DNA from 2 places in the Clostridium sp. LIBA-8841 genome. Region 1 is predicted to be linked to the other one. Evidence: predicted binding sites of a transcription regulator. Region 1 holds the regulator's gene; the other holds the start of a gene.
What was found. Region 1 encodes LexA, which represses DNA repair genes until DNA is damaged. Its sites were predicted from a motif close to CNAACANNTGTTNG; they were not measured.

Region 2: a site for LexA is predicted at 2,318-2,331, ahead of recA (recombinase RecA). Genes of this name have one in related genera too.

The regions. Positions count from the first base shown of each region.
Region 1 covers NZ_CM173488.1:1,966,055-1,973,507, forward strand. Annotated here, with positions in the region: gene mutL (DNA mismatch repair endonuclease MutL) at 1-1,557, shown strand, start outside; gene miaA (tRNA (adenosine(37)-N6)-dimethylallyltransferase MiaA) at 1,575-2,507, shown strand; gene hfq (RNA chaperone Hfq) at 2,550-2,792, shown strand; gene AC2A4K_RS08660 (methionine gamma-lyase family protein) at 2,896-4,176, shown strand; gene AC2A4K_RS08665 (V-type ATP synthase subunit I domain-containing protein) at 4,331-5,236, shown strand; gene lexA (transcriptional repressor LexA) at 5,277-5,888, opposite strand; gene AC2A4K_RS08675 (hypothetical protein) at 6,129-6,518, shown strand; gene AC2A4K_RS08680 (tyrosine recombinase XerC) at 6,624-7,453, opposite strand, start outside.
Region 2 covers NZ_CM173488.1:2,707,487-2,714,939, reverse strand. Annotated here, with positions in the region: gene AC2A4K_RS11755 (FtsK/SpoIIIE family DNA translocase) at 1-236, shown strand, start outside; gene rimO (30S ribosomal protein S12 methylthiotransferase RimO) at 305-1,642, shown strand; gene pgsA (CDP-diacylglycerol--glycerol-3-phosphate 3-phosphatidyltransferase) at 1,626-2,216, shown strand; gene recA (recombinase RecA) at 2,352-3,398, shown strand; gene rny (ribonuclease Y) at 3,750-5,291, shown strand; gene AC2A4K_RS11730 (stage V sporulation protein S) at 5,523-5,783, shown strand; gene AC2A4K_RS11725 (pyridoxal phosphate-dependent aminotransferase) at 5,938-7,131, shown strand; gene AC2A4K_RS11720 (HPr family phosphocarrier protein) at 7,233-7,453, shown strand, end outside.

The sequences.
Region 1 (7,453 bases):
GAAAGTGCCATAATAAATGATTTGGTAAATAGAATTTCCTTAGCCAATCCAGATGTATCATTTAAATTATTTAATAACAACAAAAAGGTTTTAAATACTTATGGTAATGGAAAGTTAATAGATGTTATAAGAACCATATATGGTAAGAGTACTTCAGAAAATTTAATATACTTTGAAGAGCATAAGGATACAGCCTCTGTTTATGGCTTTATAGGTAATGACACTTTAGCTAGAGCTTCTAGAAACAATCAAAGTCTTTTTGTTAATAAAAGATATGTTAAAAATAGAAGCTTAACAGTGGCTGTAGAAAATGCCTTTAGATCATTTAACGTAACTGGAAAATTCCCTTTCTTTGTTTTATTTATAGATACTTATCCAGAACTTATAGATGTTAATATACATCCAACAAAATCTGAAATTAAATTTAAAGATGAGCGTTTCATATTTAAAACCGTCTTTGATGCTGTTCACTCAGCCATGAGAGAATATGTTAAGGATACCTTTACTCTTCCTGAGGAAGAAGAAAGAAAGTTTGAGACTTTAAAAGAAGAGGTTATTCAAGAAAGTTTAGATAAAGAAATAAGTACTTTGGAAAGATTAAAGGAAAATGTGGTTTATAAAGCTAATGAGGAAAGAAGAATAGAAGAATTATCTTCTTACAAAACTTCAAATAATGAAGTCAATAAAACTGAAATTGAAATTCCAGTGGATTTTTCTTTTAAACAAGAAAAAGAAGAAGTTTTAAATAAGCATTTAGAAGATAAGGATGCTTTATCTTCTATAAGTAAAAAAGATTTTTCTTATGAACCAATACTTATTAAAAATGAAATTAGGGATAAGATAAGTGAAAATCATATTACTTCAACTAATCCCTCTGTATCACAAAATGAAACAAAAGAAAGTTTAGAATATTCTAATGAAATTGATAAATATGATAAAGATAATAAGGAAAAAGAAATAGTTTATAGAGAAGCTAAATTTCCTAGATTAAAAGTTATAGGTCAATTTAATAAAACCTATATATTAGCTGAATATGATTCTATTTTATATCTAATAGACCAGCATGCAGCTCATGAAAAAATTCTTTTTGAGAAATATTCTACAGATATATCTAAAAAGAAAGTTGAAATTCAACCTCTAATGGTTCCTTTAGTAATAACCTTACCTACTGAGGATTATCTTTATTACGATGAAAATAAAGAGATTTTTGAAAAGGCTGGATTTAAAATAAGTGATTTTGGTGATAATTCTATAAGAATTGAAGAAGTTCCATACTTTTTAGATAGATTAAACCCAACAGAGTTAATAACATCAATGATAAATAATTTAAAGAAAATGGGTAGTGGAGAAACTGTAGAGGTTAAATATAATAAGATAGCATCTATGTCATGTAGAGCAGCTGTTAAAGCTAATGATATTTTATCTTTATTAGAAATGGAAAACTTAATAGAGGATTTAAGATATATAAAGGATCCTTTCCATTGTCCACATGGGCGTCCAACTATAATTAAATTTACTAGTTATGAATTAGATAAGAAATTTAAAAGAATAACTTAAGGAGAGAGACAATTTAAATGAATAATGATTTACTTATTATTGCTGGGCCAACAGCCGTAGGAAAAAGTGACCTTTCAGTAGATCTAGCAAAGAAGTTAAATGGTGAAATAATCTCTGTTGACTCTATGCAAATCTATAAGTACATGGATATAGGCTCAGCTAAAATATCTAAAGAAGAAATGGGAGGAATTCCTCATTATCTAATAGATTTTGTTGATCCTAGTAAGGAGTTTAGCGTAGCTGAATTTAAAGAATTGGCTACAGAGAAAATCAAAGATATTCAAAATAGAGAAAAACTTCCTATATTAGTAGGAGGAACAGGTCTTTATATAAATTCAATCATATGCAATATGAATTTTGCTGAAAGTGATAAGGATGAAGAATATAGAGAAGAACTTGAAAAAATAGCTGATGAGCATGGTAATGAATATCTGCATGAAATGCTTAAAGATATTGATTTAGAAAGTTATAATTCTATACATTTTAACAATAGAAAAAGAGTTATTAGAGCTTTAGAAACTTATAAGTTAACTGGGAAACCTTTTTCATCTTTTAAAGCTAAGAATAGTATTTACGAAACTCCATATAATATATATTATTATGTACTTAATATGGATAGAACAAAGCTTTATGATAGAATAAACAAAAGAGTTGATATAATGTTTGAAAAAGGTCTTTTAGAAGAGGTTAAAACTCTTAAAGATATGGGGCTTACTGATGATATGCAATCTATGAAAGGCATAGGGTATAAGGAAGTTTTATATTATCTTGATGGAAAAATATCTTTAGAGACGTGTATAGAGATGATTAAGCAAGGTAGCAGAAATTATGCTAAACGTCAACTTACATGGTTTAGAAAGGATCCTAGGGCTATATTTATAGATAAGGATATCTTTGATTCAGAAGAAGAGATTTCTAATAAAATTATTAATGACATAATAAAAGCTTAGGTTTATAATTAAGTTAGATTAAAATTTATGGAGGGCAATAGAATGAATAAGTCAATCAATAACCTACAAGATATATTCTTAAACAATGCAAGAAAGGAAAGAATACATGTAACAATCTTTTTAGTAAATGGGGTTCAATTAAAGGGTATTGTTAAAGGGTTCGATAGTTTTACAGTAGTTTTAGATAGTGATGGAAAACAACAACTTGTTTATAAGCATGCTATAAGCACAGTATCACCAGCTAAACCTATTTTATTTAATAATGCACAAGTTTTTGATAATTAAATATATAGAAAAAAATAGGTAAACCTTTATTGGTTTGCCTATTTTTTTTCTATATGATAAGATTTATAAATGTACGATATTTTAATAATGCGGGGGTATAATAATGCTTAATGCAACTATAGAATTACTAAAAGAACAATACGGTTTCACAGATGAAACTTTAAAGCTTTATAATCAAGCTATAATTGATGTAGAAAATGAATTTAAAATATATGATGAAATAAGAGAATTTAATCAATTAAAAGTTCTTAAAGCTTTCCAAGAAGAGAAAATTTCAGATAGCCACTTCACTAATTCAACTGGTTATGGATATGGAGATGTTGGAAGAGATACTTTAGATTTAGTTTATGCAAGAATCTTTAATGCTGAAAAAGCTTTAGTTAGACCACACTTTGTTAATGGAACTCATGCTTTAGGAACAGCTTTATTTGGTAACTTAAGACCTGGAGATACTATATTAGCTGTTACTGGTAGTCCATATGATACTTTACATAGTGTAATTGGTATAAGTGGAGAAGAAAACATAGGATCATTAAAAGAATATGGTGTTAATTATAAGCAAGTAGATCTTATTGACGGAAAAATTGATATAGAAAAAGCTTTAGAGATGATTAAAGAAGATGACTCAATAAAGTTAATACATATGCAAAGATCAACTGGTTATGGTTGGAGAAATGCTTTCCAAGTTACAGAATTAGGAGAAGCTATAAAAGCGATAAAAGAATTAAGAGAAGATTTAATAGTATTTGTTGATAACTGTTATGGAGAGTTCATAGATATAATAGAACCTACAGATGTTGGTGCTGATTTAATTGCAGGATCATTAATTAAAAACATAGGTGGAGGAATAGCTCCAACTGGTGGATACATAGTAGGAAAAGAAAAATATGTAGAGCAAGCATCTTATAGACTAACTGTACCAGGTATAGGAGCAGAGTGTGGATGTACTTTTGGAGTAATGAAAGACTTCTATCAAGGATTATTCTTAGCTCCTCATGTTGCTATAGAAGCTTTAAAGGGTGCTATATTCTGTTCTAGAATAATGGAACTTGCAGGTTTTGAGGTGCTTCCTAAATATACAGATAAGAGAAGTGATATAATTCAAGCTATAAAATTCAATGATAAAGAAAAGCTTATAAAATTCTGTAAGGGTGTTCAATATGCATCACCAATAGATTCTTTCGTTGAATGTGAACCATGGGCTATGCCAGGATATGCAGATGAAGTTATTATGGCAGCTGGTGCCTTTATTCAAGGTTCTTCTATAGAGCTTTCAGCAGATGCACCTATAAGAGAGCCTTATATAGCTTATTTACAAGGTGGATTAACTTTTGATCACGCTAAAATCGGTGTCTTAATAGCTTTAAACAACATTTTTAAATAAGATTTTAACTCTAAACACTTTAAGTTTTTATAACTTAAGGTGTTTTTTTATGGAATAAATTACTTTAATATTGTATAATTAATACAGCGTTATTATTACGTATTACAAATATACAATTACATTACGTATTACAAGGAGAAAGGTGGACATAGTTTTGGAAGAGAGTAGAAACAAAGAATTAAAGGTAAAAAGCTTCAGAGTCACTGAAGAAACTTTCGATAAATTTAAAAAAATAGCATCTGATGAATTTGGTAACCAAGGACAATGTCTAGATGCTTTAATATCTTTATACGAATTAGAGAATTCTAAATCAACATTAATAGAAAGAAAATTAGAAATAGAATCTTTCCAAGATTATTTAAATAAGATAAATCAATTATTCTTAACATCTCTTCAAATGAGTGAGGATGCAGGGAAAAGAGCAGAAGAGGAGTTTGTAAAGAAACTTTCCATAAAAGATGTAACCATAGAGAGACTACAAAAAAGAGAAGAAGAGTTTATAGAAAGAGATAAGACTTTAAAAGAAGAACTTAGAGCTAAAACAAAGGAAGTTGAAGAACTTAAAGAAACTATTAAAGCATTAGAAAAGGATAAGAGTACTTTATCTCAATTAGTATCTAGAAACTATGATTTAATAGAAAAAAACAAGGAAGAAATAGCATCTCTAAAACCTTTAGAATCTTTAAAAGAGGAAAATGAAGAGTTAAAAAGAAGGTTAGAAGAGGAAAGAGATTCTATAAAAGAACAAAAATCTCATATAAAAGCTTTAGAATTAGAAAAAAACTCTTTTAAAGAAAGAATAGATTTCTATGTAGAAAAAGAAAATTCTTATAAGGAAGAGATGGAATCTTATAGAAAGCTTATAGAAGCCATGAGAAAGGACCACAAGAAAGAATTAGAGCTATTAGAGGATAAATACTCTAAAATGTTGGAAAAAGAGTCTAAGAAGCTTAGAGAGGCATTTGATAATAAGTTAGATTTAGAAAAGAAGAGCTTAGAATTAGATATAAGAACTTTAAAACACGAAAAAGAAGTTTTAGAAAACAAATTAAACTCCTAAAATAAAAAAAGAAAGCACCAAATGATGCTTTCTTTTTTTATTAATACGCTCTATATATTCCTACTAATTTACCTAAAACAGAACAGTCTGGAACTATTATAGGTTCATAATTTTTGTTTTCTGGTTGAAGCCTTATAAATCCATTTTCTTTAAAGAATCTTTTTATGGTTGCTTCATTTTCTATTAAAGCCACAACTATATCACCATTTGAAGCTATGTTTTTTTGCTCTATTATTGCCAAATCACCATCTAATATTCCACATTCTATCATACTGTCTCCAGTAACTTTTAAAATAAATAATTCATTATTATGCTTAACGTAGTTTATAGGAATTTGAAACATATCTTCTATATTTTCTGTAGCTAAAATAGGCATACCAGCAGTAACTTTTCCTATAATAGGAATGTCTATAAGCTCTTTTTCTTCAGTAGATAATTCCACTATTTCTAAAGCTCTCGGTTTAGTTGGATCCCTATATATTAATCCTTTTTTTTCCAATCTTTTTAAATGTCCATGAACAGTTGAAGTTGATTTCAAGCTAACAGCTTGACATATCTCCCTAACTGAAGGTGGATACCCCTTTGACTTTGTAAATTCAACTAAAAAATTATATATTTGAGTTTGTTTATCTGAACTTTCCTTAACTATCATAGTAATTGCACCTCACGATTCTTTGGTAATATTATACCATATGAATAGCAACATAGCAAACTTATGTTCTCATATCTATAAAATTATAAAAGGATTTTTAAAAGAGAAAATTTAACTTCTATTTTCTATAAAAAAGAAAGAGAGTAGATATACTTTTAAGGATAAAAAGAGTCTTATTTGATAAAAATTAACTTATTTGTTATAATGGAAAGATGGATTTTGAAAATAAGAGGTGACTTTATGGATAAAAAAGAATTTAACAACGATGATTATTGTGATGTATATAACGGAAAAATTTGCGACAATTGCGGTGATTGTTTAGAGATGCAAGGAGTAGATACAAAAGCTATAAAAATAGCTGATATAGCAAAAGAAGTTGAGGAAAATAAAAAAATAGAAGAAGCTCTTAAGAAACTTTCTGAAGAAGAGCAAGAAGAAATAGATGATAATGTTGAAGAAGAACTTACAACAGAAACTTGGGAAGAGTATTTAGCGAAGCAAGATGAATACGAAGATGCTTTTGATCATATAGAATATCTTGAAGACATAGATTTAAATGATGATTTAACAATGGAAGAAATGACAGAAGAAATATTCCCAGGCGTTAGAAAACTAAAAATAAAAGAGTAGTTTTATAGATAAAAGTGCTAAAAATACGGATATAGAACATATGTTCTATACCCGTATTTTCTTTATAATTTCAGATTTTTAGATATAAAATCTAACCAAATTAAACTATTTAATATTAGCTAAAGGGTTAGTGTTAACAGCTTTTCTTAGAGTTTCATCATCTACATGGGTATAAATTTGAGTGGTAGAAATATTTTCGTGCCCTAAGATATTCTGCAAGCTTCTTATATCTACATTTCCATACTTATACATTAGCGTAGCAGCTGTGTGTCTAAGTTTATGAGGGGTATATTTTTGATCTTTAAACCCTGCATTTTCTATATGTTTTTTAACTAACATTTCAACACTTCTTTTATTTATAGGTCTATATTTACTAGATAAAAATAGATATTTTTTAGCTTCTTCCGTAGCTTTTGAATCATTTCTGTTTTTTAAATAACTATCTATAGCAGAAATCGAAGCCTCATTTAAATATACAGTTCTTTCTTTGTTACCTTTACCTATGATAGTTAAGGTATCTCCTTTTATTTTTTCTATTTGTATGTTACAAAGCTCAGATAATCTCATTCCGCAGTTCAAAAATAAAGTAAGTATGCAGTAATCTCTATGATAGTTTTTATTTGTTTGATCCATCGAATTCAATACAGTTATACTTTGATCTAAAGTCAAATAAACTGGGTGTCTTTTATTTATTTTAGGTGATTCTAGTTCTACAGTTGGATTTTCATCTATTATTTTTATTTTTGAATTTAAAAACTTAAAGAAAGACTTTAATGTAGCAACCTTTCTTGCTCTTGCATAAGCGCTATTATTTCTTACCTTTTCTAAAAAAGCCAAAAATGCATATATATCAGATAAGGTTATGTCTTTTATAAAATTATCACTTAACTCAGAAATTTCAACTTCTTCGATTTTTTCTAATTCAATATTATTTT
Region 2 (7,453 bases), 740 kb from region 1:
CTTCTGAAGGAAATGGTGATGGAGATAGAGATGAGCTTTTAGATGAAGCTATAGTAATAGTAGTTGAGAGTGGGCAAGCATCGGCTTCTTATTTACAAAGAAGATTAAGAATAGGATTTAATAGAGCGGCAAGGATAATAGAGGAACTAGAAGAATGCGGCGTTATTTCTGGAAGAGATGGAAGTAAACCAAGACAAATCCTAATTAGCAAAGATGAATTAGAAAATATGAAATAAAAACTTGTTTAATTTTAAAAAGAGTTTTAAAATAAGAAATATATATTTAAACGTAGGAGGAAGTAGATTTGGCGAAATATAAGGTAGGAATGGTGAGTTTAGGTTGTGATAAGAATAGAGTAGACTCAGAAATCATGCTTGGTATGGTTCAAAATGGGTATGAACTTACAAATAACCCAAAGGAAGCGGACATAATAATAGTAAACACTTGTGGGTTTATTGAAAAGGCTAAACAAGAATCCATAAACACAATATTAGATATGGCAAAATACAAAACAAGTCACAACTGTAAGTTACTTATAGCTACAGGCTGCTTAACTCAAAGATATGGTGATGAATTATTAGAATTAATGCCAGAAATAGATATAATGTTAGGTGTTAATGATTATACTAAAATAAATGAAGCCATAATGAACTTTATAAATGGAAATAGTAAGAAGGTTACAGCGACAAATTACAGTGATATATCAATTAATGAAGGATTAAGATTGATAACAACTGATAAGACAACTGCATATTTAAGAATTGCAGAAGGATGTAATAACTTCTGTACTTATTGTATTATTCCTAAAATAAGAGGTAAGTTTAGAAGTAGAACTTTAGAAAATATAATTGATGAAGCAAAAAAATTAGCTGAGAGTGGAGTAAAAGAGTTAATATTAATAGCTCAGGATACAACTAATTATGGTATAGATATATATGGCGAGAAGAGACTTCACTTAGTTTTAAGAGAATTAGCTAAAATTGAAGGAATAGAATGGATAAGAGTTCTTTATTGCTATCCAGAAGCTATATATGATGAACTAATTCAGGAAATTGCATCAAATAATAAAGTTTGTAATTATCTTGATCTACCTATACAACATATAAGCAATAATGTTTTAAAGAGAATGGGTAGAAAAACAACAAAAGAGGAAATAATAGAAAAGATTAATGCTTTAAGAGAAAGCATACCTAATATAGTTTTAAGAACTTCTTTAATTGTTGGGTTCCCAGGAGAATCTGAAGAAGATTTCAATGAGTTAAAAGAATTTATTGAAACAATAAAATTAGATAAAGTAGGGGTTTTCACTTACTCAAGAGAAGAAGGAACTCCAGCAGCTATAATGGAAGATCAAATAGATGAAGAAGTTAAAAAGACTAGAGAAGAAGAAATAATGTTACTTCAAAAAGAAGTATCAGAAGAAATTAATAAGAGCAAGGTTGATAGAAAATATAATGTTCTTATTGAAAAATTTAATGGGGAGTACTATATAGGAAGAAGCTATGAAATGGCTCCAGATATAGATGGATGTATTTATGTAAAAGGAAATGGAGCTAAAAAGGACCAATTCTGTAAAGTTAAAATTGAAAAGGCCTTAGAATATGATTTAGTAGGAGTTGTATGCAATGAATCTTGCAAATAAATTAACTTTGATTAGGATAGTTTTAGTTCCCGTATTTTTAGTATTTATAGCTTATCAAGACTTACCTTATGGTAGTATAATAGCAACTCTTATATTCATAATAGCATCTGTGACAGATCAACTAGATGGATATATAGCAAGATCAAGAAATCAAGTAACCAATTTCGGTAAGTTTATGGACCCTTTAGCGGATAAGTTATTAGTGACGGCAGCTTTAATATCTTTAGTAGAATTACAACTAGTTCCAGCATGGGCAGCAATTGTAATAATAGCTAGAGAGTTTGCTGTTTCTGGTTTAAGAACTATAGCGGCTTCAGAGGGTAAAGTTATAGCTGCTAGTTGGTGGGGAAAAATCAAAACTGTAATACAAATAATCGCTATAGTGCTTTTATTATTACAAGTAAACATAATTAATTCACCAGGAATTAAAGAATTAGTAGTGGGAAATAGTTTCTTAAGAAACTTCTTTATATATGTTCCCGATATATTCTTATACTTAGCTGTTGCAATAACAATAATTTCTGGAATAGATTACTTTATAAAAAATAAAAAGGTTATAAACACTTATAAATAAGGGTTTAAAAGTTAAAAAAAAGTCAATAATTAAAACATGAAGTTTTTTCTATAGCTTCATGTTAATGTTGACTTTTTTTTTGTATATATTATAATAATAATAGAACTTATGTTCGGTTATTTAAGGAGGTTAAGTATGGCAAATATAGATAAAGATAAATTAAAAGCTATTGAGATGGCGATGGGTCAAATAGAGAAACAATTCGGAAAGGGATCAGTAATGAAACTTGGAGAGCAAGGTGCTCCTCAAATGGATGCTGTTTCAACTGGATGTTTAGATCTTGATATAGCCTTAGGAATTGGTGGGGTACCAAAAGGAAGAATTATCGAGATATATGGACCAGAGAGTTCAGGTAAAACAACAGTGGCTCTACATGTAGTGGCAGAGGCTCAAAAAATAGGGGGAGCAGCAGCGTATATAGATGCTGAGCATGCTTTAGACCCAGTTTACGCAAGAAGATTAGGTGTTAATATAGATGATTTGGTTGTTTCACAACCAGATACAGGAGAACAGGCCTTAGAGATAACAGAAGCCTTAGTTAGATCAGGAGCTATAGATGTTTTAGTTGTTGACTCAGTTGCTGCCTTAGTACCAAGAGCTGAGATTGAAGGGGAAATGGGAGACTCTCATGTGGGACTTCAAGCTAGATTAATGTCTCAAGCTTTAAGAAAATTAACAGGAACAATAAATAAATCAAACTGTGTAGTAATATTCATAAACCAATTAAGAGAAAAAGTTGGTGTAATGTTCGGAAATCCAGAAACAACACCAGGTGGTAGAGCTTTAAAATTCTACGCATCAGTTAGAATGGATATAAGAAGAATTGATTCAATAAAACAAGGTGATGGAATAACTGGTAACAGAACAAGAGTTAAGGTTGTTAAAAATAAGGTTGCTCCTCCATTTAAGCAAGCTGAATTTGATATAATGTATAATGAAGGTATATCAAAAGAAGGTAACATAGTAGATGTTGGAGTAAAAGAAAATATAGTACAAAAAAGTGGTGCTTGGTTCTCATATGGAGATATAAGACTAGGCCAAGGTAGAGAAAATGCTAAGCAATATCTAAAAGAAAATCCATCAGTTGCATTAGATATAGAAAATCAAATAAGAGAAAAGTATGATTTACCTTTAGCTAAAGCAGTAGAAGCAGTAAAGGTAGAAGAAACTATTGAAGAATAATAAAAAAAGATAAGGATTTTTCCTTATCTTTTTTTTCATATTTTATGAATTTACACTATTAAAAATATGAAAATTCAGGTAGTTATGAATATGTTAACATTAATTAAAAGTTTCTACATTTTAAGGAAGTTAAAAAGTTATAAAAGCCCATTATATCTGGATTAGTATAAGAATAATTTTTGTTTTTTAGCATATAATATACGCAGGGGCTAACCTTGACATAAATATAAAATTACTATACAATAATAACAAATACTGGTTTATCATATTCAAGAAATTACAGTGAGAATAGTATGACACCTTTCTACGCGAAATGTTTTTTATAGAGAGAATAAGCGAGGAGGTGTTTATATGGGAGTAGAAATACTTGTATTAATAGGAATAATAATATTAGGGGTAGTAGGGTTTATTCAATACACTCTTATACAAAAAGCTTCAAAAAATAAGGTGGAAAGCTTAGAAAGAGAAGCGAGTGCAACTCTTGAGGAGGCTAAAAGAACAGCTGAATCTACAAAGAAAGAAGCCATATTAGAAGCAAAGGAAGAGGTACACAAACTAAGAGCAGATCTTGATAAAGAAACTCGTGACAGAAGAAATGAGATTCAAAGGTTTGAAAGAAGACTTATCCAAAGGGAGGAGTCATTAGATAAAAAGAGTGAAATGCTTGAAAAAAGAGAAGATAGCATGAACAAAAAATCTATAGAAATTCAAGAACTTGAAGAACGTGTGCAAAGTTTATACGGTGAACAAAGAGCTGAACTTGAAAGAATATCAAATCTTTCAGGAGAAGACGCAAGAACATTATTATTAGATGAAGTAAGAAAAGAAATAAAACATGAATCAGCTATGCTGATTAAAGAACTTGAGACTAAGGCCAAAGAAGAAGCTGATAAAAAATCAAGGGAAATAATTACTACTGCTATTCAAAGATGTGCGGCAGACCATGTTTCTGAGACTACAGTTCATGTTGTTGCCTTACCTAATGATGAGATGAAAGGAAGAATCATCGGTAGAGAAGGTAGAAACATAAGAACTTTAGAAACATTAACAGGAGTTGACTTAATAATAGATGATACTCCAGAAGCTGTTATTCTTTCAAGCTTCGATCCAATAAGAAGAGAAGTTGCAAGAATAGCTTTAGAAAAATTAATTGTAGATGGAAGAATTCATCCAGCTAGAATTGAAGAAATGGTAGAAAGAGCTATTAAAGATGTAGAAAATGACATTAAGGAAGAGGGAGAACAAGCAACTTTCGAAACTGGTGTTCATGGATTACATCCAGAAATAATTAAGCTTCTAGGAAGACTAAAGTACAGAACAAGTTATGGTCAAAATGTTTTAAAACATTCAATAGAGGTTTCATATTTAGCAGGATTAATGGCATCTGAATTAGGTTTAGATGTGAATCTAGCTAGAAGAGCAGGTCTTTTACATGATATAGGTAAAGGAGTTGATCAAGAATATGAGGGTCCTCATGCCGTTATTGGTGGAGAACTTGCAAAGAAATATCATGAGTCAGCAGCTGTAGTCAATGCTATAGGAGCTCACCATGGTGATGAAGAAATGCAAACTCTTGAAGCAATACTTGTTCAAGCGGCAGATGCTATATCAGCAGCTAGACCAGGAGCAAGAAGGGAAACTTTAGAAGCTTACATTAAGAGATTAGAAAAATTAGAAGAAATAGCTACTTCATATGAAGGTGTAGAAAAGTCATATGCCATTCAAGCTGGAAGAGAAATTAGAATTATGGTTAAACCAGATCAAGTTGATGATGCAGGGGCAATTGAGATGGCGAGAAATATTGTTAAGAAGATAGAAGAACAATTAGAGTATCCAGGTCAAATCAAGATAAATGTAATAAGAGAGACTCGTGCAGTTGACTATGCTAAATAAATGAATATATAAAATACATTTTGTTTACAAAATGTATTTTTTTAATTAACTCTACTGCAACAATTACAGTAGAGTTTTATTATTGCTTAAAATAAATATTTTAAAATTCTTTTAAAAATTTCATTTGTTCAAGAAGGAATTAGAAAACTTATATAGAATATTATTATGTAAGGGAAAACGTTAACTATTTAAATGTAAACGTATCCTAAAAATGTCTAGGAGGTTTATATAATGGAAGTATTAAAGGTATCAACTAAATCAAATCCGAATTCAGTAGCAGGTGCACTAGCAGCCATAATAAAAGAAAGAAATACTGTAGAGATACAAGCAGTAGGGGCAGGTGCCATAAATCAAGCAGTTAAAGCTATAGCTATAGCTAGAGGCTTTGTAGCACCAAGTGGAAAAGATATAGTTTGTATTCCTGCATTCACAGACATCGAAATAGATGGTGAAGAAAGAACAGCTATAAAGCTTATAATACAGCCAAGATAAAAGTTTAGAGGTGCTCTAAATTTGGTAAATAAATAGATGCTGCTATGAGTAATTTTACTTGTAGTAGCATTTTTTATTGGTTTACTTTAAATAATAAAAGTGATATATTGAAAGCGTAATTAAATTAAAAAATAAGCAGTAAAGAGGGGATTAGATGATATTATCTAGAAAAGCACAAAGTATTGGGGCATCATTAACTTTAGCCTTAACAGCTAAGGCTGGAGAGCTAAAAAAAGAAGGAATCGATGTAGTAAGTTTTGGAGTAGGTGAGCCAGATTTTAATACTCCTAAAAATATAATAGAAGCTGCTACTAGAGCTATGGAAGAAGGAAAGACAAAATATACAGCAACATCTGGAATAGTAGAATTAAAAGAAGCCATAGCAAAAAAATTACATGATGATAATAGATTGAATTATGGAGTTAAAAATATAATTGTTTCAACAGGAGCTAAACAATCTCTAGCAAATGTATTTATGGCAATTTTAAATCCGGGTGATGAGGTAATAATACCAGTACCTTATTGGGTAAGTTACCCTGAATTAGTTAAGTTAAGTGATGGAGTTCCTATTTTTATAGAAACAAAGAAAGAAAATGATTTTAAGGTAACTTATGATGAATTAAAGTCAGTTTTAAGTGATAAAACAAAGGCTATAGTTTTAAATTCACCAAATAATCCAACAGGAACTTTATATTCAAAAAATGATTTAGAGGTTATTGCAAAATTTGCTGAGGAAAATGACCTTATAATAATCTCTGATGAAATATATGAAAAACTTATATATGGAAAAGAAGAACACATAAGTATTGCTTCTTTAAATGAAGATGCTTTTAAAAGAACTGTTGTTATAAATGGATTTTCAAAAGCATATGCAATGACAGGATGGAGAATTGGTTATGCAGCTTGCTATAATGAAGAGTTAGTTAGAGTAATGAACAATATTCAAAGCCATATAACATCAAATACAAATAGTATAGCTCAGTTTGCAGCTTTAGAAGCTTTAACGGGTGATCAAAAAACTATAGAGGAAATGGTTAAAGAATTTAGTTCAAGAAGAAATCTTATGATAGAACTTATAAGTGATATAAATGAACTTACATTTATAGAGCCTAAAGGTGCTTTTTATGTAATGATTGATATATCTAAGGTTTTAGAAAAAGGTAATATACAAGGTTCAATGGAATTTGCTAACATGTTATTAAAAGAAGAAAATGTTGTTGTAATACCGGGAATAGCTTTTGGAGAAGATAATTTTATAAGATTATCTTATGCTACTTCTAAAGAGGAAATAATTAAGGGCTTAAAAAGAATAAAAAAATTTGTTGACAAAATAATGAATAGAAATTAATCTTTTTTTTAAGTTGTTGAAATTTTCTAAAAAAATGAGTATAATTAAGAAGTTAGTATTGTTAAATAACAAATAAAAGTAGAAGTAAAGAGGTGTTTATAATGGTAACTAAAGAAGTTATAGTTAAAAATTCAACAGGCTTACATGCTAGACCAGCAACTTTACTAGTAAAAAAAGCTTCAGCTTTCAAATCAGACATAAGCTTAGAGTACAATGGAAAAAAAGCTAATGTTAAGAGCTTAATTGGAGTTTTATCATTAGGAGTTTCTAAAGATGCTAATGTTAAGGTTATCGCTAGTGGTGATGATGAAGCTTTAGCAGC